Regions from separate parts of the Massilia oculi genome, predicted to be linked through region 2. Evidence: predicted binding sites of a transcription regulator. Region 2 holds the regulator's gene; each other region holds the start of a gene.
The links. Region 2 encodes HrcA, which represses chaperone genes, less so after heat shock. Its sites were predicted from a motif close to TTAGCACTCNNNNNNNNNGAGTGCTAA; they were not measured.
Positions count from the first base shown of each region.

Region 1: groES (co-chaperone GroES) is a predicted target of HrcA. The motif match lies at 7,495-7,521, and genes of this name have one in related genera.
Region 3: rpoH (RNA polymerase sigma factor RpoH) is a predicted target of HrcA. The motif match lies at 6,509-6,535, and genes of this name have one in related genera.

Region 1 is NZ_CP029343.1:4,100,351-4,110,274, reverse strand. Features, by position in the region: gene DIR46_RS18555 (LysR family transcriptional regulator) at 1-194, shown strand, start outside; gene lgt (prolipoprotein diacylglyceryl transferase) at 208-1,017, shown strand; gene DIR46_RS18545 (c-type cytochrome) at 1,086-2,384, shown strand; gene DIR46_RS18540 ((2Fe-2S)-binding protein) at 2,381-2,860, shown strand; gene DIR46_RS18535 (xanthine dehydrogenase family protein molybdopterin-binding subunit) at 2,857-5,040, shown strand; gene DIR46_RS18530 (sulfite exporter TauE/SafE family protein) at 5,037-5,840, opposite strand; gene DIR46_RS18525 (EVE domain-containing protein) at 5,841-6,311, opposite strand; RNA gene ssrS (6S RNA) at 6,399-6,580, opposite strand; gene DIR46_RS18515 (cell division protein ZapA) at 6,627-6,938, opposite strand; gene DIR46_RS18510 (hypothetical protein) at 6,935-7,225, opposite strand; gene groES (co-chaperone GroES) at 7,615-7,905, shown strand; gene groL (chaperonin GroEL) at 7,947-9,593, shown strand; gene DIR46_RS18495 (PEP-CTERM sorting domain-containing protein) at 9,720-9,924, opposite strand, start outside.
Region 2 is NZ_CP029343.1:3,412,109-3,422,032, reverse strand. Features, by position in the region: gene leuS (leucine--tRNA ligase) at 1-1,531, opposite strand, end outside; gene DIR46_RS15635 (barstar family protein) at 1,662-1,988, opposite strand; gene dapB (4-hydroxy-tetrahydrodipicolinate reductase) at 1,991-2,800, opposite strand; gene DIR46_RS15625 (outer membrane protein assembly factor BamE) at 2,811-3,416, opposite strand; gene fur (ferric iron uptake transcriptional regulator) at 3,496-3,927, shown strand; gene hrcA (heat-inducible transcriptional repressor HrcA) at 4,016-5,044, opposite strand; gene DIR46_RS15610 (HAD family hydrolase) at 5,163-5,864, opposite strand; gene DIR46_RS15605 (hypothetical protein) at 6,108-6,692, shown strand; gene DIR46_RS15600 (hypothetical protein) at 6,713-7,354, shown strand; gene DIR46_RS26950 (hypothetical protein) at 7,534-7,701, opposite strand; gene rsmA (16S rRNA (adenine(1518)-N(6)/adenine(1519)-N(6))-dimethyltransferase RsmA) at 7,985-8,752, opposite strand; gene pdxA (4-hydroxythreonine-4-phosphate dehydrogenase PdxA) at 8,749-9,858, opposite strand; gene DIR46_RS15580 (peptidylprolyl isomerase) at 9,863-9,924, opposite strand, start outside.
Region 3 is NZ_CP029343.1:1,968,714-1,978,637, reverse strand. Features, by position in the region: gene DIR46_RS09105 (winged helix-turn-helix transcriptional regulator) at 43-705, shown strand; gene DIR46_RS09100 (bifunctional diguanylate cyclase/phosphodiesterase) at 810-3,509, shown strand; gene DIR46_RS09095 (endonuclease/exonuclease/phosphatase family protein) at 3,633-4,463, shown strand; gene yghU (glutathione-dependent disulfide-bond oxidoreductase) at 4,469-5,311, opposite strand; gene rpoH (RNA polymerase sigma factor RpoH) at 5,493-6,383, opposite strand; gene ftsX (permease-like cell division protein FtsX) at 6,941-7,870, opposite strand; gene DIR46_RS09075 (cell division ATP-binding protein FtsE) at 7,867-8,538, opposite strand; gene ftsY (signal recognition particle-docking protein FtsY) at 8,553-9,653, opposite strand; gene DIR46_RS09065 (thiamine pyrophosphate-binding protein) at 9,761-9,924, opposite strand, start outside.

The DNA.
Region 1 (9,924 bases), 690 kb from region 2:
AGACCATCGTCAGCCTGGTTTCCGGCGGCATGGGCTTGGCACTTGTGCCACAATCCGTGTCGAACCTGATGCGTCCCGGCGTAGAATACCGTGCCCTGATCGATCCGGCGCCGCTGGCCGAAACCGGCCTGGCCTGGCGGCGCGACAACGATTCGCCCGTGCTGAGGGGCTTCCTGGAATGTTTGAAGAATTGAAGAGAGACTGACTATGCTGATTCATCCGCAGCCGGACCCGATCGCGATTTCGCTCGGCCCGGTGCAAATCCACTGGTATGGCCTGATGTACGTGGTCGCCTTTGCCCTGTTCATCATCCTGGGCCGGGTGCGCATCCGCATGCCACACGTGGCGGCGCAGGGCTGGACCCGCGACGACCTGGACGACATGCTGTTCTACGGGATGCTGGGCGTGATCGTGGGCGGCCGCCTGGGCGAAGTGCTGTTCTACCAGCCGCTGTACTTCCTCGCGCACCCGCTCGAGATCTTCATGATCTGGAAGGGCGGCATGTCCTTCCACGGCGGCTTCCTGGGCGTCCTGATCGCGATGTCGCTGTGGGCGCGCAAGCGCAAGCGCAACCTGCTCGACGTCTACGACTTCATCGCGCCGCTGGTGCCGCTCGGCTACGCCGCCGGCCGCATGGGCAACTTCATCAACGCCGAGCTGCCTGGCCGGCTGGCCGATCCGAACCTGCCGTGGGCCATGCTGTGGCCCGGCGTGGCCGGCCCGCGCCATCCGTCGCCGCTGTACCAGGCGCTGGTCGACGGCGTGCTGGTGTTCGTGATCCTGTGGCTGTTCGCGCGCAAGGCGCGTCCACGCCTGGCGGTCGGCGCCATGTTCACCCTGCTGTATGGCTGCGCGCGCTTCTTCACCGAGTGGTTCCGCGTGCCGGACTGGGAAACCACCGTGTTCGGCCTGCCGATCACCTCGGGCCAGGTGCTGTCGCTGCCGATGATCGTCGCCGCGCTGGTCATGCTGGCCTGGGCCTATCGCCAGGCGCCGGGCCGGCCTGTGACGGCCTAGCGTGAGCGAGCGCACAGAGCGCTCACTCTCTCCTCCCCGACAATGGGGCTCCAAGCAACGGAGCCCTCATGAATCGACCCAGGCGCAGGCGGCATATCGGATGGTGGCTGCTCCTCGCGGCCATCGTCGTATTGATGGGCATCGCCTTCGCCATCATGTGGCGCCCCGCGCTGGCGCCGCAGAACACCATCCCCTCCTTCGACCAGGCACGCATCGAGCGCGGCGCCAATCTCGCCCACCTCGGCATGTGCGCCTCGTGCCACACGGCCGACTTGTCGCGCCCCTTTGCCGGCGGCAAGCCGATGGAGACGCCGTTCGGCACCGTCCACAGCACCAATATCACGCCCGATGCCGACACCGGCATCGGCGCCTGGAGCCCTGGCGCTTTCACCAGGGCCATGCGCGAGGGCGTCTCGCGCGACGGCCACCTGCTCTATCCGGCCTTCCCCTACAACCACTACGTGCGCATGACGCAGGCCGACATCGACGACCTGTACGCCTGGTTCATGACCCGGCCCGCGATCACCTCCCCGGCGCGCGACAACGACATGACCTTCCCCTTCGGTTTCCGGCCGCTGGTCGGTTTCTGGAACGTGCTGTACCTGAATGATGCGCCGTGGCGGCCCGACCCGCGCCAATCTGCCGAGTGGAACCGCGGCGCCTACCTGGCCGACGCCGTCGCCCACTGCGCGGCCTGCCACACGCCGCGCACGAAGCTGGGCGGCCCGGATCTGAAGCGCCAGCTCGACGGCGGCGAAGCCGAGGACTGGTACGCGCCCGCCCTGAGCGCGACATCGCCGTCACCGCTGCCGTGGACGCGCGCGCAGCTGCAGGCCTACCTGCGCACCGGCATGGCCGAGGATCATGCGGTCGCCGGCGGACCGATGCAGGACGTGGTGATGCACCTGGCCCAGGCCGATGAAGGCGACGTCGCCGCGCTGGCAGCCTGGACCCACAGCCACCTGTCGCAGGCGCCGCCGCGCGCGACGCCGGCGCGGCGCGATGGGCCGCTGCCCCAACCCGTTGCCGACGATCCCGACCTGTCGCGCATGCGCCTCGGCTACGAGCTGTACGCCAATGCCTGCGCGCGCTGCCACGACGTCGGCCGCGCCCCGAGCTCGGGCACCGCCCTGCCCCTGCAGAAAGCGATCGCCCTGTACGACCCCGACCCGCGCAGCCTGATCCACATCGTCGACACCGGCATCCTGCCGCCGGATGGCGAGCCGGGGCGCTGGATGCCCGGCTTCGGGGCGATCCTGAGCATTGAACAGGCCGGCGCGCTGGCCGCCTACCTGCGCAAGTACGGCGCCGGCCAGCCGGCCTGGCCGGAACTGGACGAGCAAGTGAGCAAAGCGAGAGCACCATGACGACCTACCGCCTGCAGGTGAACGGCAAGCGCCATGCCGTCGATATTGACCCCGACACCCCGCTGCTGTACGTGCTGCGCAACGAGCTGGCCCTGAACGGCGCCAAGTTCGGCTGCGGCCTGGGCCAGTGCGGCTCCTGCACCGTGATCATGGACGGCAAGCCCGTGATGTCCTGCCTGGTTCCGGTGTCCAGCGTCGGCGCGCGCGCCGTGCGCACCGTCGAAGGCCTGGGCGACAGCGACAAGCCCGGCGTACTGCAGCAGGCCTTCATCGACGAGCAGGCGGCGCAATGCGGCTACTGCATCGCGGGCATGATCATGCAGGCCACCGCGCTGCTCGAACGCGAACCGAATCCCAGCGACGCCCGGATCCGCGCCCACATGGCGCCCAACCTGTGCCGCTGCGGCACCCATATGCGCATCCTGCGCGCGGTGCGGCGCGCGGCGGACCGGCTCGCCGCGGGAGGCGAGCGATGAGCCTCGACCAGGGTCGGCGCCGCTTCCTGGCCGCGGGCGGCGCCTTGACGCTGACATTCGCCATGCCCGCGTGGTCCGCGCAGGATGCATTACCGAAAAGCCTCGACAAGACGCCCTGGCTCGACGCCTGGATCCGCATCGGCGCCGACGAGCGCATCACGGTCTTCACCGGCAAGGCCGAGCTGGGACAAGGCATCAAGACCGCGCTGCTGCAGGTCGTGGCAGACGAGCTGCGCATCGCACCCGGGCGCCTGACGCTTGTGACGGCCGACACCGCGCGCACGCCGGACGAAGGCATGACCGCCGGCAGCAACTCGATGAAGGACAGCGGCGCCGCGCTGCGCCATGCGGCGGGCCAGGTGCGGATGCGCCTGGGCGAACTGGCGGCGGCGCGCCTTGGCGCGCCCGCGGCCGGCCTGGCATTGAAGGATGGCGCCTTCGTCGCCCCTGACGGCCGTCGCGCCAGCTTCGGCCAGCTGGTAACCGGCCAGGAATTGCACCTGCGCGCCACGCCGCAGCCGGCGCCGCCCGCGCCTGGCGCAAAGACCGCGATCGGCCGATCGCTGTCTCGCGTCGACATCCCGGCCAAGGTCACGGGCGGACCCGCCTACGTGCAGGACCTGCGCCTGCCGAATATGGTGCATGCACGCGTGGTGCGTCCACCCGCGCAGGCGGCGACCTTGATCGAGTTGGATACGGCCGCCGTCATGCGCCTGCCCGGTGTGTTGAAAGTCGTGCGCGACGGCCGCTTCCTGGCCGTGATCGCGGACGGCGAATACCGCGCCGTGAAGGCCGCCGCGCTGCTCGCGCGCGCCGCGCGCTGGGAGACGCCGGCCGCGCTGCCGGTGTATCCCGACATCGAAGCGCTGGTGATGGCGCAGCCGGCCGAGCCAACGACCATCCTAGAACGGGGCGCGCGGGCGCCGGAGGGCATGCACTTCAAGGCCACCTATACCCGCCCCTTCCAGCTGCACGCTTCCATCGGCCCATCCTGCGCGGTGGCGCAGCTGGTGGAGAACCGCTACACGGTCTGGACCCACTCGCAGGGCGTGTTCCCGCTGCGCAGCGCGCTGGCCGAACTGCTGGCGACCCGGGAGGATGCGATCCGCTGCATCCACGTCGAGGGCGCGGGCTGCTATGGCCACAACGGCGCCGACGACGTGGCGGCCGACGCCGCCCTGCTGGCGCGCGCCTTCCCGGGCCGGCCGGTGCGGGTGCAATGGATGCGCGAGGACGAACACGGCTGGGAGCCGTTCGGCGCGGCGATGGTGGCGCAGGTGGCGGCCACGCTCGGTCCCGACGGCCGCATCACCGACTGGCAGTACGACGTCTTCACGCCTTCGCACAACACCCGCCCCGGGAAGGCCGGCAACCTGCTGCCGGCGACGCATCTGGCCAAGCCGTTCACGCCGCCGGTGCCGAAACCCAGCCCGCAGCCGGAAGGCAGCGGCGACCGCAATGCGATCCCCTATTACCGGCTGCCGAACGCGCGCGTGACCCACCACTTCCAGCCGAAGGCGCTCCTGCGCACCTCGGCCATGCGCGGCCTGGGCGCCTATTGCAATGTGTTCGCGATCGAGAGCTTCATGGACGAACTGGCGCGTGCGGCGAAGCTCGACCCGGTCGCTTTCCGCCTGCGCCACCTGGAAGATCCGCGCGCCATCGACGTGGTGAAGCTGGCGGCGGCGAAGTTCGGATGGGAAGGCTACAACAGGACTGCGCGGCGCGGCCGCGGTTTCGCCTTCGCCCGCTACAAGAACCTGGCGTCGTATTGCGCGCTGGCGGTCGAGGTGGAAGTGGCGCGCGAAACCGGAATGGTCCGCGTGACGCGCGTATCGAGCGCCGTCGATTGCGGCGAGATCGTCAACCCTGACGGCGTGCGCAACCAGATCGAGGGCGGCGTCATTCAGTCGGCCAGCTGGACCTTATTGGAACAGGTGCGCTTCGACGCCGAGCGGGTGCTCACCGTGGACTGGGCCTCGTACCCGATCCTGCGCTTCGGCCAAACGCCGGAGAAAATCGATGTGCACCTGATCGACCGCCCCGGCCAACCCTTCCTGGGCACCGGCGAAGCGGCGCAAGGCCCGGCCGCTGCGGCGATCGCCAACGCGGTGTTCGATGCCTGCGGCCTGCGGATGCGCGACCTGCCGCTGGATCGCGCGCGGGTCAGGAATGGCTAGTTGAACGCCTTCCAGAACATATAGGCCGCCAGCGCATACAGGATCACGGCGAAGATACGCTGCAGCTGGCGCACCGGCATCTTGTGCGCGGTGCGGGCGCCGAGCGGCGCCATGGTCACGCTGGCCAGGACGATGATGGCCAGCGCCGGCAGGTAGACGAAGCCCAGCGACCATGCCGGCAGGCCCGGCTCGCCCCAGCCATAGAACATATTCGACAGCGTGCCCGAGAGCGCGATCGGGAAGCCCAGCGCCGCGCTGGTGGCGACCGCGTTATGAATGCGCACATTACAGCGCGTCATGAACGGCACCGAGACGAAGCCGCCGCCGGCGCCCACCAGTCCCGACAGGATCCCGATCAGGCCACCGGTGGCGAACATGCCGGCCCGGCCCGGCAATTCGCGCGCCGCCTTCGGCTTCTTTCCGATCAGCATCTGGGTGGCCGAGAAGGCGACGAAGCAGCCGAAGAAAAAGGCCAGCACCGCGGTATTCATCTGCTTGCCGATCCAGGGTCCGATCCAGGAGCCGATCAGGATGCCCGGCGCCAGCAGGCGCACCACGGGCCACAGCACGGCGCCGTGCTTGTGGTGGGCGCGCACCGAGGACATCGAGGTAAACAGGATGACGCCGAGCGCGGTGGCGATCGCCATGTGGACCACGAGTTCGTCGGCGAAGCCGCGCGCGGTGAAGATCATCGTGATGAAGGGCACCAGCACCATGCCGCCGCCGATGCCGAGCAGGCCGGCCGCGAAGCCGCCGAAGGTGCCCATCGCCAGCAGGGCCAGGATCAGCCAGGGATCCATTCAGGCCTCCCTGGCGCGCACGAGCTCGACGACCGCATCCCATTCGGATCTGGTGACCGGCGAGATCGACAGCCGGCTCCCCTTCTGCAGCAGCACCATGCTTTCCAGCGCGGGAATGGTGCGCATCTCGGCCAGCGGCAGATAGCGCCCCGCCTCCCGCGCGCGGACGTCGATCGAGATCCAGCGCGGTGTTTCGTGGGTGGCTTTCGGGTCGTGGTAATGGCTGGCGGGGTCGAACTGGGTGGCGTCGGGATAGGGTCCGCTCGCGATCTCGGCCAGCCCGGCCACGCCGGGCACGGCGCAGCTGGAGTGATAGAACAGGACGCCGTCGCCGACGGCCATCGCATCGCGCATGAAGTTGCGCGCCTGGTAGTTGCGCACGCCGAACCAGGCCACGGTCTGGCCGGGTGCGGACAGGACGTCGTCGAAACTGACTTCGTCCGGTTCGGATTTCATCAACCAATAGCGCATCGCGCCGTTCTCCCTGCAAGGCGCCGTCACGATTGACGCGCGCACAAAAAAAGCGGCTGCGTACAAAGTGCGCAACCGCTTGTGTGTCCTAGCCCCGCCAGTGCCGTTTTTGCCGGCATCCTGAACCAAAACGGTTCAAGGCGGTCACGGTCAGATCAATTTCGGGTTCGTCAAACGAGTGACGCTCACTCCCATCGAACTTGTTCCACGACCTATGCGTAAGAATGGTTCAAGGAATATATGGCAAATCTCGAACACCGCAGGGTAGAGCGCAGTTTACTCTTTTGAAGCGGCATGTCAAACGGATTCGGCTTGTCAGAAAAGATTTTCCTGGGGTGCCAGCGCCTTGTCGAGCACGGTATGCATCGCTTCCAGCTTTTGCTTGACCTCGAGGATCGACATGTCCGACAGCGGCCCCTGTGGCGACTTCACCGACAGGAATTCCGCGGCCACGCTCAGCGCGGCCATGACGGCGATGCGGTCGGTGCCCCGCACCTTGCCCGAATCGCGCAGCTGGCACATCTTGCCGTCGAGGTAGGCTACGGCCTCGCGCAGCGTGCGCTCTTCGCCGTCGCGGCAGGCCAGGCGGTAGGGCTGGCCCATGATGGTGACGTCGAGATGGATCATCGTGCTGCCTCACTATTGCCTGGTGCGCCGCTCGCCGCGCCGGCCGAATCGCCGGCGGCCTCGTCTTGCCCGCCCTCTTCGCCTTCCTCGGCCGGTGGCTTGGGCAAGCCGTCGAGCAGGGCCTCGACCCGGCGCTGGGCCTCGACCAGGCGCTCCTTGAACGCCAGGTTCTCGGCGCTGAGCAGGGTATTGGCCTGGCGCAGCAAATAGTTCTCGGCGCGCAGCGACTGGGTCAGCTGGGCGAGCCGGTCGATTTTGTCTGAGAGGTCTTGGAATTCGGAAATCATCCGACACTATAGGATCGAGATGGATTTTCCGTCAACCGAATCACGCTGCGGTGCGACGAAGCAGGTCCCGGCGGCCCTGCCGCGATGGCCTGGCGTGCGGCAGGAAAGCGCCAGGCAGTGTACGCTGCCCGCCTCTTGTCTGTTCTGTATGTGTCGGCAAGAGATGCCAAAAACACATTGCGCTAGCGTTGGTTGGTTTGCGTTTGCTCAGACGCACAAAACTATTTAGCGATCTTGCCGCTTGAAATGGCAAATTATCGTCCCTATAATTAGCACTCGTTAGTAGAGAGTGCTAACAACTCTTTGCAGACCGCCCCGGTGCTTGATACCCAGGCCGCGGCGGTGTCAAAAAAACGCTAGTTAAACCACTGAATATTAAGGAGTTTTGCATGAACCTTCGTCCTCTGCACGATCGCGTAATCGTCAAGCGCCTCGACCAGGAAACCAAGACTGCGTCTGGCCTGATCATCCCTGATGCCGCGGCAGAGAAGCCAGACCAAGGCGAAGTCCTCGCCGTCGGTAACGGCAAAGTGCAAGACAACGGCCAGGTTCGCCCGCTGGAAGTCAAAGTCGGCGACCGCGTGCTGTTCGGTAAGTACTCCGGCCAGGCCGTCAAGGTCAATGGCGAAGAACTGCTCGTGATGCGCGAAGAAGACATCATGGCCGTCGTCCAGCAGTAATTCCCTGACCCCATTCACGAAAACATTCGGAGAAATAACAAATGGCAGCTAAAGAAGTAGTGTTCGGCGACGCAGCGCGCGCCAAGATGGTCGAAGGCGTCAATGTCCTGGCCAACGCAGTCAAGGTCACCCTGGGCCCGAAAGGCCGCAACGTCGTGCTCGAGCGCTCGTTCGGCGCCCCGACCGTCACCAAGGATGGTGTCTCGGTCGCAAAAGAAATCGAACTGAAAGACAAGCTCCAGAACATGGGCGCGCAGATGGTCAAGGAAGTCGCTTCCAAGACCAGCGACAACGCCGGTGACGGCACCACCACCGCGACCGTGCTGGCACAAGCCATCGTGCGCGAAGGCATGAAGTTCGTTGCCGCCGGCATGAACCCGATGGACCTGAAGCGCGGCATCGACAAGGCCGTCGCAGCGACCGTCGAAGAACTGAAGAAGATCGCCAAGCCAACCACCACCTCGAAAGAAATCGCGCAAGTCGGCGCGATCTCGGCCAACTCGGAAACCTCGATCGGCGAGCGCATCGCTGAAGCGATGGAAAAAGTGGGCAAGGAAGGCGTCATCACCGTGGAAGACGGCAAGTCGCTGAACGACGAGCTGGACATCGTGGAAGGCATGCAGTTCGACCGCGGCTACCTGTCGCCGTACTTCATCAACAACCCGGACAAGCAAGTCGCCGTCCACGAGCAGCCGTTCATCCTGCTGTGCGACAAGAAGATCTCGAACATCCGTGACCTGCTGCCGGTGCTGGAGCAAGTCGCCAAGGCCGGCCGTCCGCTGGTCATCATCGCCGAAGACATCGAAGGCGAAGCGCTGGCGACCCTGGTCGTCAACAACATCCGTGGCATCCTGAAGACCGTCGCCGTCAAGGCCCCTGGCTTCGGCGACCGCCGCAAGGCCATGCTGGAAGACATCGCCATCCTGACCGGCGGCCAGGTCATCGCCGAAGAAGTCGGCCTGACCCTGGAAAAGGTCACCCTGGCGGAACTGGGCCAGGCTTCGCGCATCGAAGTCGGCAAGGAAAACACCATCATCATCGACGGCGCCGGCCAGGCTGAATCGATCGAAGGCCGCGTCAAGCAGATCCGCGCCCAGATCGAAGAAGCGACCTCGGACTACGACCGCGAAAAACTGCAAGAGCGCGTGGCCAAGCTGGCCGGTGGCGTTGCCGTGATCCGCGTCGGTGCAGCCACCGAAGTCGAGATGAAAGAGAAGAAGGCACGTGTCGAAGACGCGCTGCACGCAACCCGTGCTGCCGTCGAAGAAGGCATCGTGCCAGGCGGCGGCGTGGCCCTGCTGCGCGCCCGCGCTACCCTGGACGTCAAGGGCGACAATCCTGACCAGGACGCCGGCATCAAGATCGTCCTGCGCGCCATGGAAGAGCCACTGCGCATGATCGTCCAGAACGCTGGCGACGAGCCATCGGTCGTGGTCGCAGCCGTCCTGGCCGGCACCGGCAACTACGGCTACAACGCCGCCAACGGCACCTATGGCGACATGGTCGAAATGGGCGTGCTGGATCCAGCCAAGGTCACCCGTTCGGCCCTGCAAAATGCAGCGTCGATCGCCGGCCTGATGCTGACCACCGACTGCATGGTCTCGGAAGTCGTCGAAGACAAGCCAGCCGGCGGCATGGGCGGCATGGGTGGCATGGGCGGCATGGGCGGCATGGACGGCATGATGTAATTCATCCGGTCGCCTGGCGCGCCGCGGCAACGCCGGCGCGCCAGTCCTCCACGACAAAAAGCCCGCGAGGTTCACGCCTCGCGGGCTTTTTGCCGTGCAGCGCACCGGAAAACCGGGTGTGGTGAATCAGCTCCTGGCGGCCGGTCTCTTGCGGCGCAGCCACAGCATGGCCGCGAAGGCCACGCCGCCCAGCCATAGGGAACCTGGCTCCGGCACTTCGACCGGATCGTTCGGCTCGACGTCGGTGTCGTCCGGAGGGCCACCTGGCGTGCCGGGAATGCCGGGAATGCCGGGAATGCCGGGATTCCCCGGAGTGCCCGGAGTACCAGGC
Region 2 (9,924 bases):
TGAAGGTGTCCATCGTGTCGGTCTCGCGGCGCGCCGGCTTGCCGCATTTCGGGCAGTCGCATGTCAAGAACGCTTCGTCCTTGTTGAGCGGGTTGCCGGTGCCATCCGGGACCAGGTGCTCCGGCAGCACGACCGGCAGGTCGGCTTCGGGGACCGGCACCGAACCGCATTCGCCGCAGTGGATCATCGGGATCGGGGTGCCCCAGTAGCGCTGGCGCGAGATACCCCAGTCGCGCAGGCGGAAGGTGGTTTTCTTTTCGCCCAGGCCCTGTTCGGCCAGTTCGCCCGCGACCGCGTTCACGGCCGAGGTGTAGTCAAGGCCATCGTACTTGCCCGAGTTGATGGTGCGGCCGTTTTCCTTGTCGCCGTACCACTCCTGCCAGGCTTCCAGCGAGAATTCCTGGCCCTCGACCGCCACCACCTGCTTGATCGGGAGGTTGTATTTCTTCGCGAAGCCGAAGTCGCGCTCGTCGTGCGCCGGCACGCCCATCACGGCGCCGTCGCCATAGGTGATCAGGACGTAGTTGCCGACCCAGACCGGGATCTGCTCTTGCGTGACCGGATGGGTGACGAACAGGCCGGTCGGCATGCCCTTCTTCTCCATCGTCGCCATATCGGCTTCGATCACGGAACCCATCTTGCACTCGGCGATGAATTCCTGCAGGGCCGGGTTGTTGCGGGCCGCGTGCTGGGCCAGCGCGTGTTCCGGCGCCACGGCGCAGAAGGTCACGCCCATGATGGTGTCGGCGCGGGTGGTGAACACGTACAGCTTGCCGTCGTTGATCGGCTCACCGTCGTCGTCCTTCACGCTGTGCGGGAAGGCGAAGCGCACGCCGGTCGACTTGCCGATCCAGTTGGCCTGCATGGTGCGCACGCGCTCCGGCCAGCCCGGCAGCTTGTTGTCGACGTGGTCGAGCAGCTCGTCGGCGTAGTCGGTGATGCGCACGTAGTACATCGGGATCTCGCGCTTCTCGATCAGCGCGCCCGAACGCCAGCCGCGGCCATCCACGACCTGTTCGTTGGCCAGCACGGTCTGGTCGACCGGGTCCCAGTTCACGGTGCCGGTCTTCTGGTAGATGATGCCTTTCTCGAGCATCTTGAGGAACATCCACTGGTTCCACTTGTAGTAGTCCGGTTTGCACGCGGTCATCTCGCGCGACCAGTCGATCGCCAGGCCCATCGATTCCATCTGGCCACGCATGTGGGCGATGTTCGAATACGTCCATTCGGCAGGGGGCACGTTGTTGGCCATCGCCGCGTTTTCGGCCGGCATGCCGAACGCGTCCCAGCCCATCGGCATCAGGACGTTATAGCCGTTCATCCGCAGGTAGCGGTACATCACGTCGTTGATCGTATAGTTGCGCACGTGACCCATGTGCAGCTTGCCCGATGGGTAAGGCAGCATCGAGCAGGCGTAATACTTGCCTTTCGGGAAACGCGGATCGTTTTCGACGGCCTTATAGGCGTCGATCGATTTCCAGTAGGCCTGGGCGGCTTGTTCTACTTCGGCTGGACTATATTTTTCTTGCATGATTCTGCAGACGTAATGTGGGATGTGGAACCGGTCATTATAACCCGTTCATTTTGCACTGCGGCGAAGGCGCGGTGCGTGAGGGAAAATGCAAAGAAGGCAGCATCCCGGTGAACGCTGCCTTCGAGGATTAACGCAGGACCAGTTCCAGCGCCGGCTTTTCGCCATAGTCCTCGTAACGCTCGTTGATGCCGCCGACGCAATAGCTCAGCTCTTCGAGCAGGTCGGGCGCCGCCGCCTTCATCTTGTCGGCCTCGAGGATGACGATTTCCAGCACCTCATCCGCTTTCAGGCGGAACCTGGTCATGTTCTCGTCGTCGCGCAGATAGCTCATGCAGTCGACCCAGGCGTCGATGCTGTCCGCATACGAGGCCGGGAAACCGAAGGCCTCGCGGCTCTGCTGGTGAAACGATGCCTCATCGACAATGACGGCGCCGTTCAGTTGTGCCACCGCCATGATCAACCCTTCAGGCCCAGCACGTCCTGCATGTCGAACAGGCCGCTGGCCTTGTCCGCCAGGAAGCGCGCCGCGCGCAGCGAGCCGTGGGCATAGGTCACGCGGCTGCTCGACTTGTGGCTGATCTCGATGCGTTCGCCGGTGCCGAGGAACATCACGGTATGGTCGCCCACCACGTCGCCGCCGCGCACGGTGGCGAAACCGATGGTCGACGGATCGCGCTCGCCGGTGACGCCTTCGCGGCCATAGACGGCGCACTCGTTCAGGTCGCGGCCGATGGTGGAGGCGACGACTTCGCCCATCCTGAGCGCGGTGCCGGACGGCGCATCGACCTTGTGGCGATGGTGCGCCTCGACGATCTCGATGTCATAGCCTTCCGAAAAACTTTTTGCGGCCATCTCGAGCAGCTTGAGCGTGACGTTCACGCCCACGCTCATGTTCGGGGCGAACACGATGCCGATTTTTTCGGCCGCAAGCGCGATCGCGGCCTTGCCGGCCTCGTCGAAGCCGGTGGTGCCGATCACCATCTGCTTGCCGTTGGCGGCGCAGTATTCCAGATGCTGCAGGGTGCCCTCGGGGCGGGTGAAGTCGATCAGCAGATCGGCATTGTGCAGGCCGTGCTTGATGCTGTCCTCGATCGGCACGCCGGTCAGGATGCCGGCGAAGGCGCCCGCGTCCTGGCCGATGAAGGGCGAACCCGGCACGTCGAGGGCGCCGGCCAGGCGCATGTCGGGCGCCTCCTGGATGGCTTCGATCAGCATGCGGCCCATGCGGCCGCTGGCGCCGGCAACGGCGATGTTCAACATGGTCATGCTCGCCCCCTTATTGCTGCGTTGCAGGCGCATTGACCTTGGCCGGCTCTACCGGGCGTCGGTCGGGATGGGCCTTGCTGCCCTTCGACGGACCGGCGATGCGGTCGATGTACTCGCGCTCGCTCGGCAGATTGCCGCCCTCGAAACGCTCGACCACGTCATTCTTGAAGAACACGGTCACGCGGCTGGTGGTCAGCTCGCCATTGCCGCGCGCCAGGTAGAACGGGTAATCCCAGCGGTCGGCGTGGAAGGCGTCCATCAGCAGCGGCGAACCGAGCAGGAAGCGCACCTGGTCGCGGGTCTGGCCGGCCTTGAGCTGGTTCAGCATCTCTTGCGAGACGAAGTTGCCCTGCTGGATGTCTGGGCGATACGGCGAGAAGATCCACAGGAAGCGCTGCAGGCGCGTGGCCTGGACGGTCTGGGCGCCGGCATTGGCGATGGCGGCCGACTTTTCCGCGTCGGACGCACTGGCGGCCGCATCCGTCGCCACCGGCGGCGCCGGACGCGTCTGGTTACGCCAGGAGGCGCAGCCGGACAGCGTCAACGTGCAGGCGAGACCCGCCGCCAGCGCCGCTTTGGTGGAGAATCGATGGAATACGGCTTGTTTGACAGGCATAGTTAACCTCAATACGTTCGAGCGGGAGCTTCCAAAACGCTATATCATAAAGCACTCCGCCAATATTCGAGTGACAAACATGAGTAACAACCCGACCGACCTGAAGGCGAGCGGCCTCAAGGCCACGCTGCCACGGCTGAAAATCCTGGAAATCTTCCAGAACAGCTCCGTGCGGCATTTGACGGCGGAAGATGTCTACAAGATCCTTCTTGCTGACAATATGGACGTGGGCCTCGCGACCGTTTACCGCGTATTGACCCAGTTCGAGCAGGCCGGCCTGCTCAACCGCAACCATTTCGAGACCGGCAAGGCCATCTATGAGCTCAACGCCGGTTCCCACCACGACCACCTGGTGTGCGTCACCTGCGGCCGCGTCGAAGAGTTCTACGACGACGAGATCGAAAAGCGCCAGCAGATGATCGCCGAACAACACGGCTTCACGATCGTCGAGCACGCGCTGGCGATCTATGGCAGCTGCCCGCAGTGCCGGGGTATCGCCAAGCCGGAGTGATTCCGCAACTGGTACGGCCGGTGTAAAGCTAAGTAAAAAGGGCGCATGGGAACCATCCCACGCGCCCTTTTCTATTGTTGTTGGCAATTCAGCCGTGACTGAGGGCGTTCGACAGCAGCTTGGCCGTGATGTCGACGATCGGGATCACCCTTTCATAGGCCATCCGCGTCGGGCCGATCACGCCCAATGTGCCGACGATGCGGCCGTCGACCGCATACGGCGCCGTCACCACGCTCATCTCGTCCATCGGCACCAGCTTCGATTCGCCGCCGATGAAGATCTGCACGCCGCCGGCTTTGCTCGACACGTCGAGCAATTGCATCAAGCCAGTTTTTTGTTCGAACATCTCGAACATCTGGCGCAGCGAACTCATGTTGGACGACAGGTCGGACACCGACAGCAGGTTGCGCTCGCCGGCGATGACCATGTCATCCCCCTCGGCCATCGCCTCGCTGCCGGCCTCGACCGCCGCCTGCATCAGGCGCCCCATATCGTCGCGCAATTGCTGCAGCTCGCCACTCAGGCGCTTGCGCACTGCGTCGAAGGACAGGCCGGCGAAGTTCTGGTTCAGGTAATTGGCCGACTGGGTCAGTTGCGCGGGAGAATAATCCTTATCGAGCAGCAGCAGCCGGTTCTGGACGTCGCCGCGCGGATCGACGATCACGAGCAGGATCCGCTTTTCGCCCAGGCGCAGGAATTCGATCTGCTGGAATACCGACTCGCGGCGCGGGCTCTGCACCACGCCGGCGAATTGCGACAACGAGGACAGCATCTGCGCCGCGTTGGCGATCAGCTTCTGCGGTTGCAGGTTGGATAAGGGCTGCGGCAAACGCATGCGCTCGGCATCGACCGCCTTGTCGTCGATCGGCCCCACCGTCAGCAGGGTGTCGACGAACACGCGGTAGCCGCGCGGGGTCGGGATGCGGCCGGCCGAGGTGTGCGGACTGGCGACGAATCCCATCTCCTCGAGGTCGGCCATGACGTTGCGGATGGTGGCTGGCGACAATTCCAGGCCCGACAGCTTGGACAGCGCGCGCGAGCCTACCGGCTGGCCGTCGGCGATATACCGTTCGACGAGGGCTTTGAGCAGGGTTTGGGCACGTTGGTCGAGTTGCATGATTCCGGGAAACGTTCGAGAGCGTCCTTGTTTAAGGTGTGCATTATAGGCAGGTTGGGGCATGGTACGGGCGGCACAAGGCTTGCTGTGACGCATGTCCAACGCTCTTGCCCTTGTACTACATGAAGCCGAGCCAGTCGAGCAGCGCGTCGAGGCTGGCCACCTCGACGTCGGGCCGGACTTCATGGGCGAGCTCATTGACCTTGCCGGTCCGGTTCATCCAGGCCGCGCGCAGGCCCGCGCGCTGGGCGCCCTGCACGTCCAGCAGCAGGTCGTCGCCCACGTACAGGGTCTCGCCAGGCTCCACGCCGAGCGCGGCGCAGCCGGCCAGGAAGATGCCGGGGTCGGGCTTGGCGCGGCCATACTGCCGCGCCGCCACCGAGGCCTGGAAGTGGTGGGCCAGGCCGATGGTCTGCAGGTCGGCCACGCCATTGGTGACCGAACCGACCAGGACGTGTTTCTTCAGGCGCTCGAGGCCCGGCACGACATCGTCATAAGGCGTCACGGCATTGCGGGCGGCAAAGAACACGGTCATCGCCAGTTCGACCTTGCCGGGATCCTCGCCCACCTGTTCGAAGGCGGCGACCAGGCCGGCGTGGCGCAGCGCGCCCAGGTCGATCCCGAATTCGGGGCGCGCCGCCAGCAATTCCAGGCGCGCCGCGCGCAGGCTGTCGATCGTGAAGCGTTCGGCCACCAGCGGCGCATGCTCGGCCAGCCAGGCATACAACAGTTTTTCGGCTTCCAGGATCACGGGCGCGATCGGCCACAGGGTATCGTCGAGGTCGAACAGGACGGCTTTCGGCCAGGGTTGGCGGGTCATCGGCTTCCAGGTCAAGAGGGGAGAAAAGGTGCGCCCCAAGCATAGCGATGCGCCACGCCGAATGCAATGCGCACGCCGTCAGCGCCCCGGAATGTTGCCTTTGTTGAATTATGGTTACACCAAGATACAAAACCAAATGCGCCCGAAATGGACCAGCTGCTTGCCAAATGGACTAAAATGTTGAGCGATTTTTCCATTCTCACCGCGCAGCTGCGCTTTCCCGCTAGATTTTTTGGAGATGTTATGAAGAGTTCCTACCTGCGTGCCGGCGCGGCGCTGGCCTGCGCGGTCGCCTTGTCTGCCTGCGGCGGCAGCGATGGCCAACTGATATTGGGCGGCACGTACCAAGGCGTGACCAAGACCGGCCTGGTCGTGAAGAACGGCGGTCAAGAAAAGAAAATCGATCCGCCTGCCAATGGTTCCGGCGCGGGACAATGGTCGTTCGACAATCTGATCTCGACCGACGACCGGTATACCGTCGAGTTCGTATCGAAGCCATCGAACGTCAAGGATTGCACGATCGAAAATGCGAGCGGTCGTGCCGGCTACCACGTCTACACCGTCTACATCACGTGCGAGCTCAACCGCCATGCGCTGTCCGGCAGCGTCAGCAACCTGAAGGGCAATCTGGTCCTGGTCAACGGATCCGACAAGGTGACCGTGCCGGCTGGCGCCACCGGGTTCAGGATGGCCGACATCGCCGAAGACTCGCCGTACGGCGTCGCGATCCTGGAACAACCGGCCGGCCAGACCTGCACCGTCGCCAATGGCAGCGGCACCGTGGGCCCCGCCGCCGTTACCAACGTGGCCGTCACCTGCACCCCTTAATTTTCCCTGGAGCGTTACGCATGAAGTCTTCCCTGATCCGTCCGGCGCTCGCGCTGGCGCTGGCCGCGGGCCTGGCCGGCTGCGGCGGCAGCGACAAAGCCGAGTTCGTTGTCAAAGGCACCATCACCGGCATCGTCTACCCGGGCGCCGTCCTGACCACCAATGGCATGGAAATCGCCATCGCGCCACCGGCCAAGCCTGGCGACCCGGTCAGTTTCGCATTCCCGAACAAGCTCGAGTACGGCGATGTGTACAACGTCCAGTTCAAGAGTGAACCGAACAACCAGAATTGCGGTACGCCGCCCCAGACGATCGCGAACTTCAGCGATACCGCAGGTCGCCTGGCGGACATCAACATCACCTTCGCCTGCGCGGTCGATGTCTATACGATCGGGGGCACGGTGAGCGGACTGACGGCAGATGGCCTGGTGCTGGCAAATGGCAGCACCGGCGGTACGATCACGGTGGCCAAGCCGGCAGCGGGAGTCACCACGCCAATCACCTATACCTTCGCCGGACCGGTTGAATTCGGTCAGACCTATGGGGTGACCGTTCTGACCCAGCCAACCGGCCAGGTATGCACTGTTGCAAACGCCACCAACACCATGGCCGCCGCAAACGTCACCAATATCAACGTAACCTGCGTGGCGACCCCAGGCTGATCAGATATACACAATTCTTATGTCGAGTATTTGAAAGGAAAATTGGATTTATATGCTGTCGCGCAGCATAATAACTCCTGTCTCCTCCAACTCTCCTCAGAAAAGAATTGGATTTCAGCCCGCTCCTTGAGCGGGCTTTTTTTTGTCCGCATCATCGGGGGGCAATCTGCCAGCAGCGCTCAGCGGGCGGCGCTCACCTTCACCACGGCGATCTTTTCCATGCCGACCGACACCTGCGACTGATACGCCTCCACCGAGCGCGCGTTGGCGGCGACGGCGTAGCTGCTGAAGCCGGCGAGGATGGCGGCGGCGATGAAGATGGCTTCCATGTGCTTGAGGACGTTCATGATGTGCTCCTGTTGGTCGGTTGAGGCGCCGGATCGGCTGTCCATGTGAGCACTATAAGAAATTGGTCCGACGCTCTCCAGCGGCATGCGACAGACTGCACAAATCGGCGACCCAGCCCCCGGAAATACGTGATAACCCGTATGTTGCGGCGCAACATGGACATCGTTGGGCGTAAAAAGAGCGCCGACCGGCGGCGCTATCATGTTTTGTGCGGCAAGCCGCACAAAACTCGGGTTTCCGCCTTCGCGGGAAGTCATTGCCGCCAGCGGCAGGAATGACGTGTCAGGGCAGGTTGGCCAGCGCCACGTATTGCTCCAGGCTGACCGCTTCCGGACGCACGCCCGGATCGATGCCGGCCTCGACCAGCTGCGCCTCGGTGAACATGCCGGCCACGCAGTTGCGGATCACCTTGCGCCGCTGCGAGAAGGCCTTGGCCACCACCGCCTCCAGGCGCTTGCCGTCGCACGGCAGCTGGCGCCGGGTCGGCACCATGCGCACGATGGCCGAATCGACCTGCGGCGGCGGATCGAAGGCGGTCGGCGGCACGATGAAGAGCATGGCCATGTCGTAGCGCCATTGCAACATCACCGACAGGCGGCTGTAGGCCTTGGTACCCGGCTCGGCCACCATGCGCTCGACCACTTCCTTCTGCAGCATGAAGTGCTGGTCTTCGACCAGGTGGGCGAACTCGGCCAGGTGGAACAGCAGCGGGCTCGAGATGTTGTATGGCAAGTTGCCGACCACGCGCAGTTTTTGTCCGTCCGGCACGGGAATCGACCCGAAATCGAATTTGAGCGCGTCGCCCGAATGCACGGTGAGACGCTCGCGCGGGTAGGCTTTTTCCAGGCGCGCCACCAGGTCGCGGTCGAGCTCGACGACGTGCATATGATCGAGCGACTTGAGCAGCAACGCCGTCATCGCCGCCAGGCCCGGGCCGATCTCGACCATCGTTTCGCCGCGCCGCGGTCCGATGGCGTCGATGATATTGTTCAGGACATGGTCATCGGTCAGGAAGTTCTGGCCGAAGCGCTTGCGTGCGACGTGTTTCATGCTTGCTTTCTTGATGATTCGAGAGTGGCGGCTGCGCGGCGCGCGGCCACCATGTGCATGGCGGCGCGGATCGCCTCCTCCATGCTGCCGCAATCGGCCAGGCCCAGGCCCCGGGCCGCCAGGTCGAGGGCGGTGCCGTGATCGACCGAGGTGCGGATCAGGGGCAGGCCCAGCGTGACGTTGATGCCGCGCCCGAAGGTCGCATGCTTCAGCACCGGCAAGCCCTGGTCGTGGTACATCGCCAGCACGCAGTCCGCATCCTTCAGGTACTTGGGCTGGAACAGGGTGTCGGCCGGATACGGGCCGCGCGCGTCGATGCCGCGGCTTCTCGCATCCATGAGCACCGGCGTGATGACGTCGATCTCTTCGCGGCCGAGATAGCCGTTTTCTCCGGCGTGCGGATTCAGGCCGGTGACCAGGATCACGGGCGCCGCGATGCCGAATTTGTCGCGCAGGTCGGCGTGCAGGATGTCCAGCACCTGGGTCAGGTTGTCGCGCGTGAGCGCCCCCGGCACGTCCTTCAAGGGCAGATGGGTCGTGGCCAGGGCGACGCGCAGGTAGGGCTGGTCGCCGCCAGGCGATCCGGCCAGCATCATGACCACCCGGGACGTGCCGGTCTTCTCGGCCAGGTATTCGGTATGTCCGGAAAACGCGATGCCGGCGTCGTTGATCGTGCTTTTTTGCAACGGCGCGGTGACGATGCCATCGAACCACCCACGGCCGCAACCTTCGATCGCCAGGTCCAGCGTGGCCAGCACCGCCAGGCCATTTTCGGGATCGAGCTGGCCCGGCACGACATGCGCGGCCAGCGGCACGTCGACCACCGCCAGGCGCCCGGCGCCGAAGTGCGGCAGGCCGCCATTGCGCAGGGCCTGGGTCGACAGCGCCGACAGGCGGATGGCGGGATCGATCAGACTGGCGGTGAGCGCCAGGAAGGCGGCGTCACCGACCAGCACGCAGTTGGCCTGCTCGCGCAGGGCCCAGGCGGCGCGGATCGCGATCTCGGGACCGATGCCGGCCGGCTCGCCGACCGTGATCGCCAACACTGGCCTCGATGTGGCCGACTGCGGCGCCAACGGGCGCCCGGGCGCCTGTGGCGCAGCCATGGTCTTACTGCTCCTCGCGGAACTCGACGTAGGCGCGGTCGCGCACCTGGCGCATCCAGTCTTCCA
Region 3 (9,924 bases), 1.4 Mb from region 2:
CGCCGGGCGCACCGATGCAGTTCCTCTCTTTTTGGGCATCCCATGACAACGGCGAACACGATCGTCCTGGTGATCGACGACAAGCCGGCCATTGCCGAGCTGCTCAAGTTCTCGCTGCACGAGGACGAGTGGGTCTGGCATGACGTGCCGAGCCTGGCGCAAGCCTGGGACTTCATCGGGCGCGAGCGCCCGGAACTGTTGCTGCAGGAATCGATGCTGCGCAACGAAGGCGGCATGCGCCTGCTGGCGCGCCTGCGCGGCGACCGCCGCCTGCGCGAGCAGCCGGTGATCCTGCTGGCGGCGCAATGCGCGGAAGGCGAGCGTCCCGCCAGCCTCCCGGCGCCCGTCCCCCATCCCGAATTCATTCCCCAGGCCCCGGCCGACCAGGTGCGCGAACTGTCGCCCGAATCGCGTCTGTTGCGCTCGGGCCGCCTGGTGCTCGATCCGCTCAGCTGCAGCGTACGGGTCGGCAACCACAAGGTCGAGGTCAGGCACGCCGAATACCGGCTGCTGCGCTTCCTGCTATGCCATCCAGGCCAGGTGTTTACCCGTACCCAGCTGCTGGAGCAGCTGTGGGAAGCCCACGCGTCGCTCGACCAGCGCACGGTGGACGTGCACGTGCTGCGCCTGCGCAAGGCGCTGGGGCGGGCCAAGTCGCTGATCAAGACCGTGCGCGGCGCTGGCTACATGCTGTCGCCCACCTGAGGGGCGCCGGGGCCCGCTGTAGCGGGCTTCAGAAAAATTTCGCATGTCACAACGCTGACATGTTTGCTATCTAGACTTGCGGCAACTAGTCCTGATCGTCCGCAATGAGCAAACACCCCGGCCTCGCCCCCTACCTGGCGCCCTATCTGGATCCGGCGCGCAGCAACCGTTTCCTGGTCCTGCTGTGGCCGCTGCTGGCCGTGCTGGTGTGCTGCGCGCTGTGGGCGGCGACCCTGCTGCGGGTCGAGGCCGAGCAGGAGCGCGTGGCCAGCCAGGCGCGCAAGGAGGTGGCGGCCTACGCCGAAGCCTACGAGCAGTACATCACGCGCTCGGTGGCGCAGATGGACCAGATCACGATGCAGCTGAAGTTCAGCTGGGAGAATTCGCGCCAGCCTGGCCTGCTCGACGAGATGCGGCGCGACGGCATGTTCACCGACAGCGCCTTCCACCTGGTGGCGGTGCTCGACCGCGCCGGCACCGTGCGCTCCAGCACGCGCGCCGGCCTGATCGGCGCCGACCTGGCCTCGGGCGCTTATTTCAACCATCACCGCGACAACAACTCGACCGCCCTGCGGGTCGGCACCGCGCCGACGCAGTTCGGCAGCGCCGACGACGTGGTGCTGTTCACGCGCCGCCTGGAAACACGCGAGGAGGAATTCGACGGCGTGGTGCTGATGGCGATCGACGCCCGCTACTTCACGTCCTTCGTCAGCCCGGCCACCATCGGCGCCGGCGGCATCGTGGCGCTGGCCGGCAGCGAAGGGCGGTTGCGGGTCGAGCAGCGCAGCAATGGCGCATCGTTCACGGATGCGGTCGCGCTGCCGCGCCGCGGCGCCGCCTGGTCGGGCGAGCAGGGCGTGCGCCTGGTCGAGGGCGAGGGCGGCTTCGCCGACGGGCAGTCGCGCGTGCTGGGCTGGCGCCAGTCGCCCGTCTATCCACTGGTGGCCCTGGTCGGCCTGCCGCAGCACGATGCGCTGGCGGCCAGCAACGGCTACTGGATCGAGAGCCGCGACCGCGCGATCGTCGCCACCCTGTGCCTGCTGCTGCTGGGCGCGGTGGGCGCGGTGCTGGCACGCCGCGCGGTGGCGCGCGCCAGGGAACAGGACGAAGTGCGGCGCGCCTACCGCACCGCCACCGAGAGCGGCAACGACGGCTTCTACATGGCCTCGGCGGTGCGCGCACGCGACGGGCAGATCATGGATTTCCGCATCGTCGACTGCAACGAGCGCGGCGCCTTCTTCTACGGCGTGACGCGCGACGAGCTGGTCGGAAAAAGCCTGACCGGGATCGACAGCGGCCTGTTCGGCGAAGACCTGCTGGACACCTACCGCAAGGCCATGGACAGCGGCTTTCATGAAGACGACCGCAGGATGCCGAGCGATAACCGTCTGAACATCAGCTGGGGCCGCCGGCGCCTCGTAAGGGTCGGCAATGGCCTGGCGGTGACCCTGCAGGACATCAGCGAGCGCAAGGCCCACGAGGACCAGCTCGAGCGCCTGGCCAATGAAGATTCGCTGACCGGCCTGGCCACCCGCCACGCCTTCCTGGAACGCATGCCGGCCATGCTGGTCCAGGCCCAGGAAGCAAACACCAGCGCCGCGCTGCTGTTCATCGACCTCGATGAATTCAAGTATGTGAACGACACCCACGGCCACGCCACCGGCGACCAGCTGCTGAAGGCCGCCGCCGGCCGCCTGCTGTCGCTGCTGCGTCCGAGCGACGGGGTGGCGCGCTTCGGCGGCGACGAATTCGTGGTCCTGCTATCGCCCTGCGACGGCGAGCGCCAGGCCGCCTCGGTGGCCTCGCGCATCGTGGAAGCCTTCGGGGTGCCGTTCCTGATCGGCGACGAGCTGCACGCCGTGGGTTCCTCGATCGGCATCAGCATGTACCCGCGCGACGGGCTGGATGCCGAGACCCTGGTCAAGCACAGCGACATCGCCATGTACGTCGGCAAGAACGAAGGCAAGGGGCAATACCGCTTCTTCGATCCGTCCCTGTCGTCGACCCTCAATTCGCGGGCGCGCCTGAAGCAGAACATGCTCGAAGCGTTGGAGGCCGACCAGTTCGTGCTGCACTACCAGCCGCGCGTGGATGCGCGCAGCGGAGAATTGCTGAGCATGGAAGCGCTGGTGCGCTGGCGGCATCCGACCCTGGGCATGGTGGCGCCGGGCGAATTCATCCCGCTGGCCGAAGCCACCGGGCTGATCGTGCGCATCGGTGAGACCGTGATCGACAAGGCCTGCGCGCAGCTGGCCGCCTGGCGTGAGGCCGGCGCGGCGCTGGTGCCGGTATCGATCAACGTCTCGCCCAAGCAGTTCCTGCGCGGCGGCGTGCAGCGCCAGCTGAGCGCGGCGTTGGTGAAGCACCGGGTGCCGGCCAGCCTGATCGAGGTCGAGATCACCGAGTCGGCGATGATGGGCGACCAGGACGACATCCTGGCCGAACTGGCGGCCCTGCGCGCGCTTGGCGTGAAACTGCATGTGGACGATTTCGGCACCGGCTACTCGTCGCTGTCGCAGCTGCAGCGCTTGAAGATGGACGTGCTGAAGGTCGACCGCGCGTTCACCACCGAGCTGGCCAATTCGAAGGAGGGCAAGGTGTTCTTCCAGGCCATCGTGTCGATGGCGCATGCGCTGGGCATGTCGGTGGTGGCCGAGGGTGTCGAGACCGAGGAGCAGCTGGCGATATTGCGCCACCTCGATTGCAACGAGGTGCAGGGTTACTACATCGCGCGTCCGGTGCCGGCCGAGGAGATGGCGGCGATGATGGAACGGCGTTATCTGCTCGATGCCGCGGTGGCGTAGCGCGCCGTTTACTAAAGCACCTAAACTGCGCCGCTTTTCGGCCTGTCGGCGCGATGCCGCAGGCGGATTATGGTTAACTTGTTACGGTATCCACTTTCGCTAACCTGGACCATGAAGATCGTCTTGTCACTTGTCACCGCGCTCGCCATCCTGTCCGGCATCACGAGCAACGCCGCTGCCGCGCCGATGAACGTCGCCAGCTTCAACCTGCGCTACAACAATCCCCAGGATGGCCCCAATGCCTGGCCGGCGCGCAAGGAGCTGGTCAAGGCGCTGATCCGCCATCATGCATTCGACATCGTCGGCACGCAGGAGGGACTCGCCGGCCAGGTCGCGGATCTGGCGCAGATGGAAGAATTCGACCACGTCGGCGTCGGCCGCGACGATGGCAGGCAGGCCGGCGAGCATTCGGCCATCTTCTATCGCAAGGGCCGCTTCGCGCTGCTGGACAAGGGCGACTTCTGGCTCAGCGAAACGCCGGACCGCCCATCGCTGGGCTGGGACGCCACCTGCTGCAACCGCATCGTGTCATGGGCGAAGCTGCGCGAGCGCGACAATGGCCGCGTGTTCTACGTCTTTTCGGCGCACTTCGACCACGAGGGCGTCGTCGCCCGCCGTGCATCAAGCGACCTGCTGCTGCGCAAGATCGCGGAAATCAGCCGCGGCGAACCGGCCATCTGTGTGGGCGACTTCAATTCGACGCCCGAGACGCCCCAGATGCAGGCGATGGCGAAAGCCATGCGCGACGCTTTCCAGGTAAGCCGGACGCCGCCATACGGCCCGGTCGGCACCTACCACGGCTTTCGCTTCGACGCGCCCATGCGGGACCGCATCGACTACGTCTATGTCGACCGGCATTTCGACGTGCTTGGCTATGCGGCCCTGAGCGATTCGCTCCACGGACGCTTCCCGTCGGACCACCATCCGGTGGTCGCGCGCGTCGAATTCCGGTAAGGCGGTCAGTCGAGATCGGCCGCGGCGTGCCGCTCGTGTACCTGGTCCTGCTCGGGGCCGAACGAGCGGTTGACCTTGCGTCCGCGGATGACGGCCGGCCGTGCGGCGATCTCGTCGGCCCAGCGTTTCACGTGCCTGTATTCGTGCACCGACAGGAATTGCGCGGCCTCATACAGCTGGCCCAGCACCAGGCCGCCATACCATGGCCAGATCGCCATGTCGGCGATCGTGTATTCCTCGCCCGCGACGAAGCGCTTGTCCGCCAGGTGGCGGTCGAGCACGTCGAGCTGGCGTTTGGTCTCCATCGCATAACGGTCGATCGGGTACTGCAGCTTTTCCGGCGCATAAGCATAGAAGTGGCCGAAACCGCCGCCCACGAAGGGAGCCGAACCCATCTGCCAGAACAGCCAGTTCATGGTTTCGGTGCGCGCCACGCCGTCCTTCGGCAGGAAGGCGCCGAATTTTTCCGCCAGGTAGACCAGGATCGCGCCGGATTCGAACACGCGCACCGGTGCGGCGCCACTGCGGTCGACCAGGGCAGGGATCTTCGAATTGGGATTGGCCCCGACGAAACCGCTCGAGAACTGCATGCCTTCGTTGATCTTGATGAGCCAGGCATCGTACTCGGCTCCGGTGTGGCCGGCGGCCAGCAATTCTTCCAGCAGGATCGTCACCTTCACGCCATTCGGCGTGGCCAGCGAATACAGCTGCAGCGGATGCTTGCCGACCGGGAGTTCCTTGTCGTGGGTCGGGCCCGCGACCGGGCGGTTGATGCTGGCGAAGGCGCCGCCCGACGAGGCGGGCGGGGTCCAGACTGTCGGTGGGACGTAGGATGCTTGGTCGGCCATGGGTTCTCCTTTGACTTGCGGTGACAAAGGATCATTCTAGCCAAAGGCGGGCAAACGCGTCCGCGCCGCCCTTGAAGTACACCGGGTGGACTGGCCAGGAGCAGGTTGAGCCGGATGCCGGTGCATCAGAAAAGGAAAAACCCGCCGAAGCGGGTTTTTTTGGAGCAGCGCGAGGACCGGCTTACACGAACGCCGCCAGCGCGCCTTTCATCTTCTTGAGCGCGGCCGATTCGATCTGGCGGATGCGCTCGGCCGATACGCTGAACTCTTCGGCCAGCGTATGCAGCGTGGCGCCCGAGCCGTCGTCGTTGGCCAGCCAGCGCGCCTCGATGATGCGGCGCGAACGCGGATCGAGCTTGCCCAGCGCCGTTTCCAGGCCCTCGGACTGCAGGCGGGTGACCTGCTCGGCCTCGAGCACCTTGGTCGGCTCCTGCTGGTCCGACGACAGGTAGGCGATCGGCGAGAACTTGTCGTCTTCGTCGTCGGTCGGCGATTCCAGTGCGATGTCGCGGCCCGACAGACGGGTTTCCATCTCGATCACTTCTTCGCGCTTGACGCCCAGCAGCTTGGCAAGGTCGTCGACCTGGCCCGGCGACATCGCGTCCAGGCCGGTCTTGTTGCTGCGCAGGTTGAAGAACAGCTTGCGCTGGGCCTTGGTCGTGGCAACCTTTACCAAGCGCCAGTTCTTGAGAATGTATTCATGCATCTCGGCCTTGATCCAGTGCATGGCGTACGACACCAGGCGCACGCCCTGGTTCGGGTCGAAGCGCTTGACTGCCTTCATCAGGCCGATATTGCCTTCCTGGATCAGGTCAGCGTGCGGCAGGCCATAGCCCAGATAGCCGCGCGCGATCGATACCACCAGGCGCAGGTGCGACAGCACCAGCTTTTGCGCCGCGTCGAGATCGTGGTCGTCGCGCAGCCGCTTTGCCAGCGATACCTCTTCTTCGTGCGTGAGCATCGGCAGGCGGTTGACGGCCGAGATATAGGCGTCGATATTGCCCAGATTGCCGGTGAAACCCAGTCCCAGAGCACGACTGCCGGTCGGAACCAATGCGGATTGTGCGGACATATTCATTTCCCTCGTAGTAATCTTGCTGCATCCTCACTGTGCCATAACTTATTGCCTTGCGGCACGTCTGTTGCGGCTTGTTACCTGGATGCGTGACTTGAATTTCGATTGCCTTGGACCATATATTAGCACTCCCCCGAGGTGAGTGCTAGAAGTGGTCCCGGCGCTTAAGATTGTTCAAAGTATTGCTCTTGGGAATCAAATTGCCGACGGTTCCACTGTAGAGCAGGCATTGCGTGCCCAGTTGATCCGGCTCAAAAGTGAGCAGAGAAAGACTGGAATATCGTTAGACACAGCTTACGGGCGGCGTGGCTCGTATTCTGTTGGATGGCGCACGTAGCTACCGCGCAGCGTGTAGGACATTTGCGCGTGGAAGCGTAGGGGGTGGCAGCTAGGCCGTAGGATTCATTGCGATAGCAGGCGACGTGGTGTTTCCAGTAATGAGCAGGCAGCCGCAGGGAGGGCCGCCTCGCCCTGTCAGCAGAGATGGTGATGCTTATTGCGTTTTCAATACCATCTCGACTATTTTTTTCACTGCAACTCTGTAGGAGCGCCGTTCAACGCTGGCGTGCAAGGTGACGCCGCACCGACAGGAGGGCGCCGACCAGCCCCAGCCCGGCACTGACCGCCAGCAGGCCGGCGATTTCCAGTCCCCCCAGCGCTGTCAGCTGGAAATTCGAACCGTACAGCCGCGCGAATTCCCCGATCGCGCCGTTCAGCGGGCGCAGGGCCAGGGTTACCGCGCCCAGTGCCACCGCGCCGGCGCACAGGCCGAGCAGGGCGCCGGTGTAGAAGAACGGGCGGTGGATGAAATCGTTGGTCGCGCCCAGCAGTTGCGACACGGAGATTTCTTCTTTCTGGGTCAGCACCTGCAGGCGGATCGTATTGAACACGACCGCGATCACGACGATGCCCAGGGTAGCCGCCAGCAGCAGCAGCGCCAGGCGCAGGATGGCCAGCATCGCGGCCAGGCGCTTTACCCAGGCCGAATCGACCTGCACCGTCTCCACGCCCGGCAGTTCGCCCAGGCGCTCGGTGATCAGGTCCACCTGGCCGGCGGCGCCGGCGCTGGCGAAGCCTTCCAGCTTCATCACATAGCTGTCAGGCAAGGGGTTGTCGCCCAGGGTGTCCAGCACGTCGCCCAGGCCGCTGCGTTCCTTGAGCGCAGCAAGCGCCTGCTCGCGCGGCACGAAGGCGATTTCGGCCCCTTGCCCACCCTGCGGCGCGACGATCTGGCGGATCCGCGGCGCCAGCGCTTCGGCATCGGCGCGGCTGGCGTCGTCGCGCATGAACAGGCTGATTTCGGGATCGACCGACAACTGCTCGGACAGCGGACGCACATTGTCGAGCAGGGTGATGCCCGCGAACGGCAGGGTCAGCGCAAGCGCGACCACCAGTACGTTGAACAGGAAGCTGCCGGGCGACTTGCGCACCGTCGACAGCGCGGCCCCGAGGGCGAAGCGGTGCTGGCGCAGCCACGGGCTCATGCCGCACCTCCGACCAGCTGGCCCTGCTCGAGGCGGATCACCCGCGCGGCGCTGTCCAGCACCTGTTCGTCGTGGGTGGAGATGACGCAGGTGACGCCGGCGGCGTGGAAGGCGCGCAGCGCGTCCAGCACCTTGTCGGCCGCCACGCGGTCGAGATTGGCGGTCGGTTCGTCGGCCAGGATGATCTGCGGCCGGTTGACGATCGCGCGCGCGACCGCCACCCGCTGCTGTTCGCCTCCCGACAGTTCGAGCGGCATCGCCCTGGCGCGGTCGAGCAGGCCCACCCGGTCGAGCGCGGCGCGGGCGCGCTGCGCGGCGTCCGCGGTGCGGGCACCCGTCACCAGCAGGGGCAGCATGGTGTTGGCCAGGATGTTGCGGTCGTTGAGCAGGCGCTGCTGCTGGAAAATGATGCCGATGTTCCGGCGCAGGAAGGGAATCCCGGCCGGCTTGATGCGGCCGATGTCCTGGCCGTTGACGATCACCTTGCCGCTGCTGGGACGCTCGACCGCCGCCACCATCTTCATGAGGGTCGACTTGCCGGCGCCCGACGGGCCGGCCAGGTAGACCAGCTCGCCCTTGGCGATGTCGAGCGAGACGTCGTGCAGCGCATACGCGCCGCGCGCATCGCCGTGGGTGTACTGTTTGGATACCGACTGGAATGCGATCATGGGTCCCCGTTCCGTCAGCCGAGCAGCGCTTCGACGAATTCTTCGGCGTTGAACGGCTGCAGGTCTTCCAGCTTCTCGCCGACGCCGATGAAGTAGACGGGGATCGGACGGGTACGCGCGATCGCCGCCAGCACGCCGCCCTTGGCGGTGCCGTCCAGCTTGGTCACGACGAGGCCGGTCAGCTGCAGGGCGTCGTCGAAGGCCTTCACCTGGGCCAGCGCGTTCTGGCCGGTATTGCCGTCGATGACGAGCAGGGTCTCGTGCGGCGCGCCGTCCATGCCCTTGCCGATCACGCGCTTGATCTTCTTGAGCTCTTCCATCAGGTGCAGCTGGGTCGGCAGGCGGCCGGCGGTGTCGACCATCACGACGTCGGTGCCGCGCGCCTTGCCCGACTGTACCGCGTCGAAGGCGACGGCGGCCGGATCGCCCGACTGCTGCGAGATCACGGTGACGTTGTTGCGCTGGCCCCAGACCATCAATTGCTCGCGCGCGGCGGCGCGGAAGGTGTCGCCGGCGGCCAGCAGCACCGACTGGTCGAAGCTTTGCATATGCTTGGCCAGCTTGCCGATGGTGGTGGTCTTGCCGGCGCCGTTGACGCCCGAGATCATCATCACCAGCGGTTCGTGGCGGCCCAGTTCCAGCGGCTTCTGCAGGGGCAGCAGCAGGTCGATCATCAGCTCCTTGAGCGCGGCCTTGACGGCGGCGGCGTCTAGCAGCTTGTCTTCCTTGACCTTGCGCCGCAGCTCGCCCAGCAGGTGCTCGGTGGCGTCCATGCCGGCGTCCGACATCAGCAGCGCCGCCTCGAGTTCCTCGTACAGGTCTTCGTCGATGCGGGCGCCGACGAACAGCAGGGACAGGTTGCTCGAGGTCTTGGACAGGCCGGCCTTCAGGCGCGCCATCCACGAGGTCTTCTTCTCAAGCTCGGTGGTCGGGCGTTCGGCGGTTTCGGGGAACAGGTTGGCGCCTTCGTGCAGGACGCTGGGGACGGCGGCGTCGGCGATGACCGGGGCGGGCGCCGGTGCAGGGACGGGCGCCGGGGCAGGCGTCGCGGCCGGCATGACCGGTTCCGGCGCCGGCGTTTCGGGCGCTTTTTTTCTCTTGAAGAAGCTAAACATAGTGTCTGGTGGCGGGACTGCGTGCGGACGCCGGCATGGCCGGCGACGAAAAAACTAGCGAATATTTTACCAGAGCAGCAATACGCAACCCGATTGCACACAAGCGTTCAGCTGCCGGCCCTCGCGCTTTCCGCCTGCTTGCGGATCGTCTCCAGCGTGGCATTCGGCGTGATCAGGTTGCCGTCGTAGCGCAGCTCGATCACGGCCGGCAGTTTCTTTTGCTCGGCGTGGTCGAGCGCGCGGCGCAGGGCCGGCGCGAAATCGGCGGTCC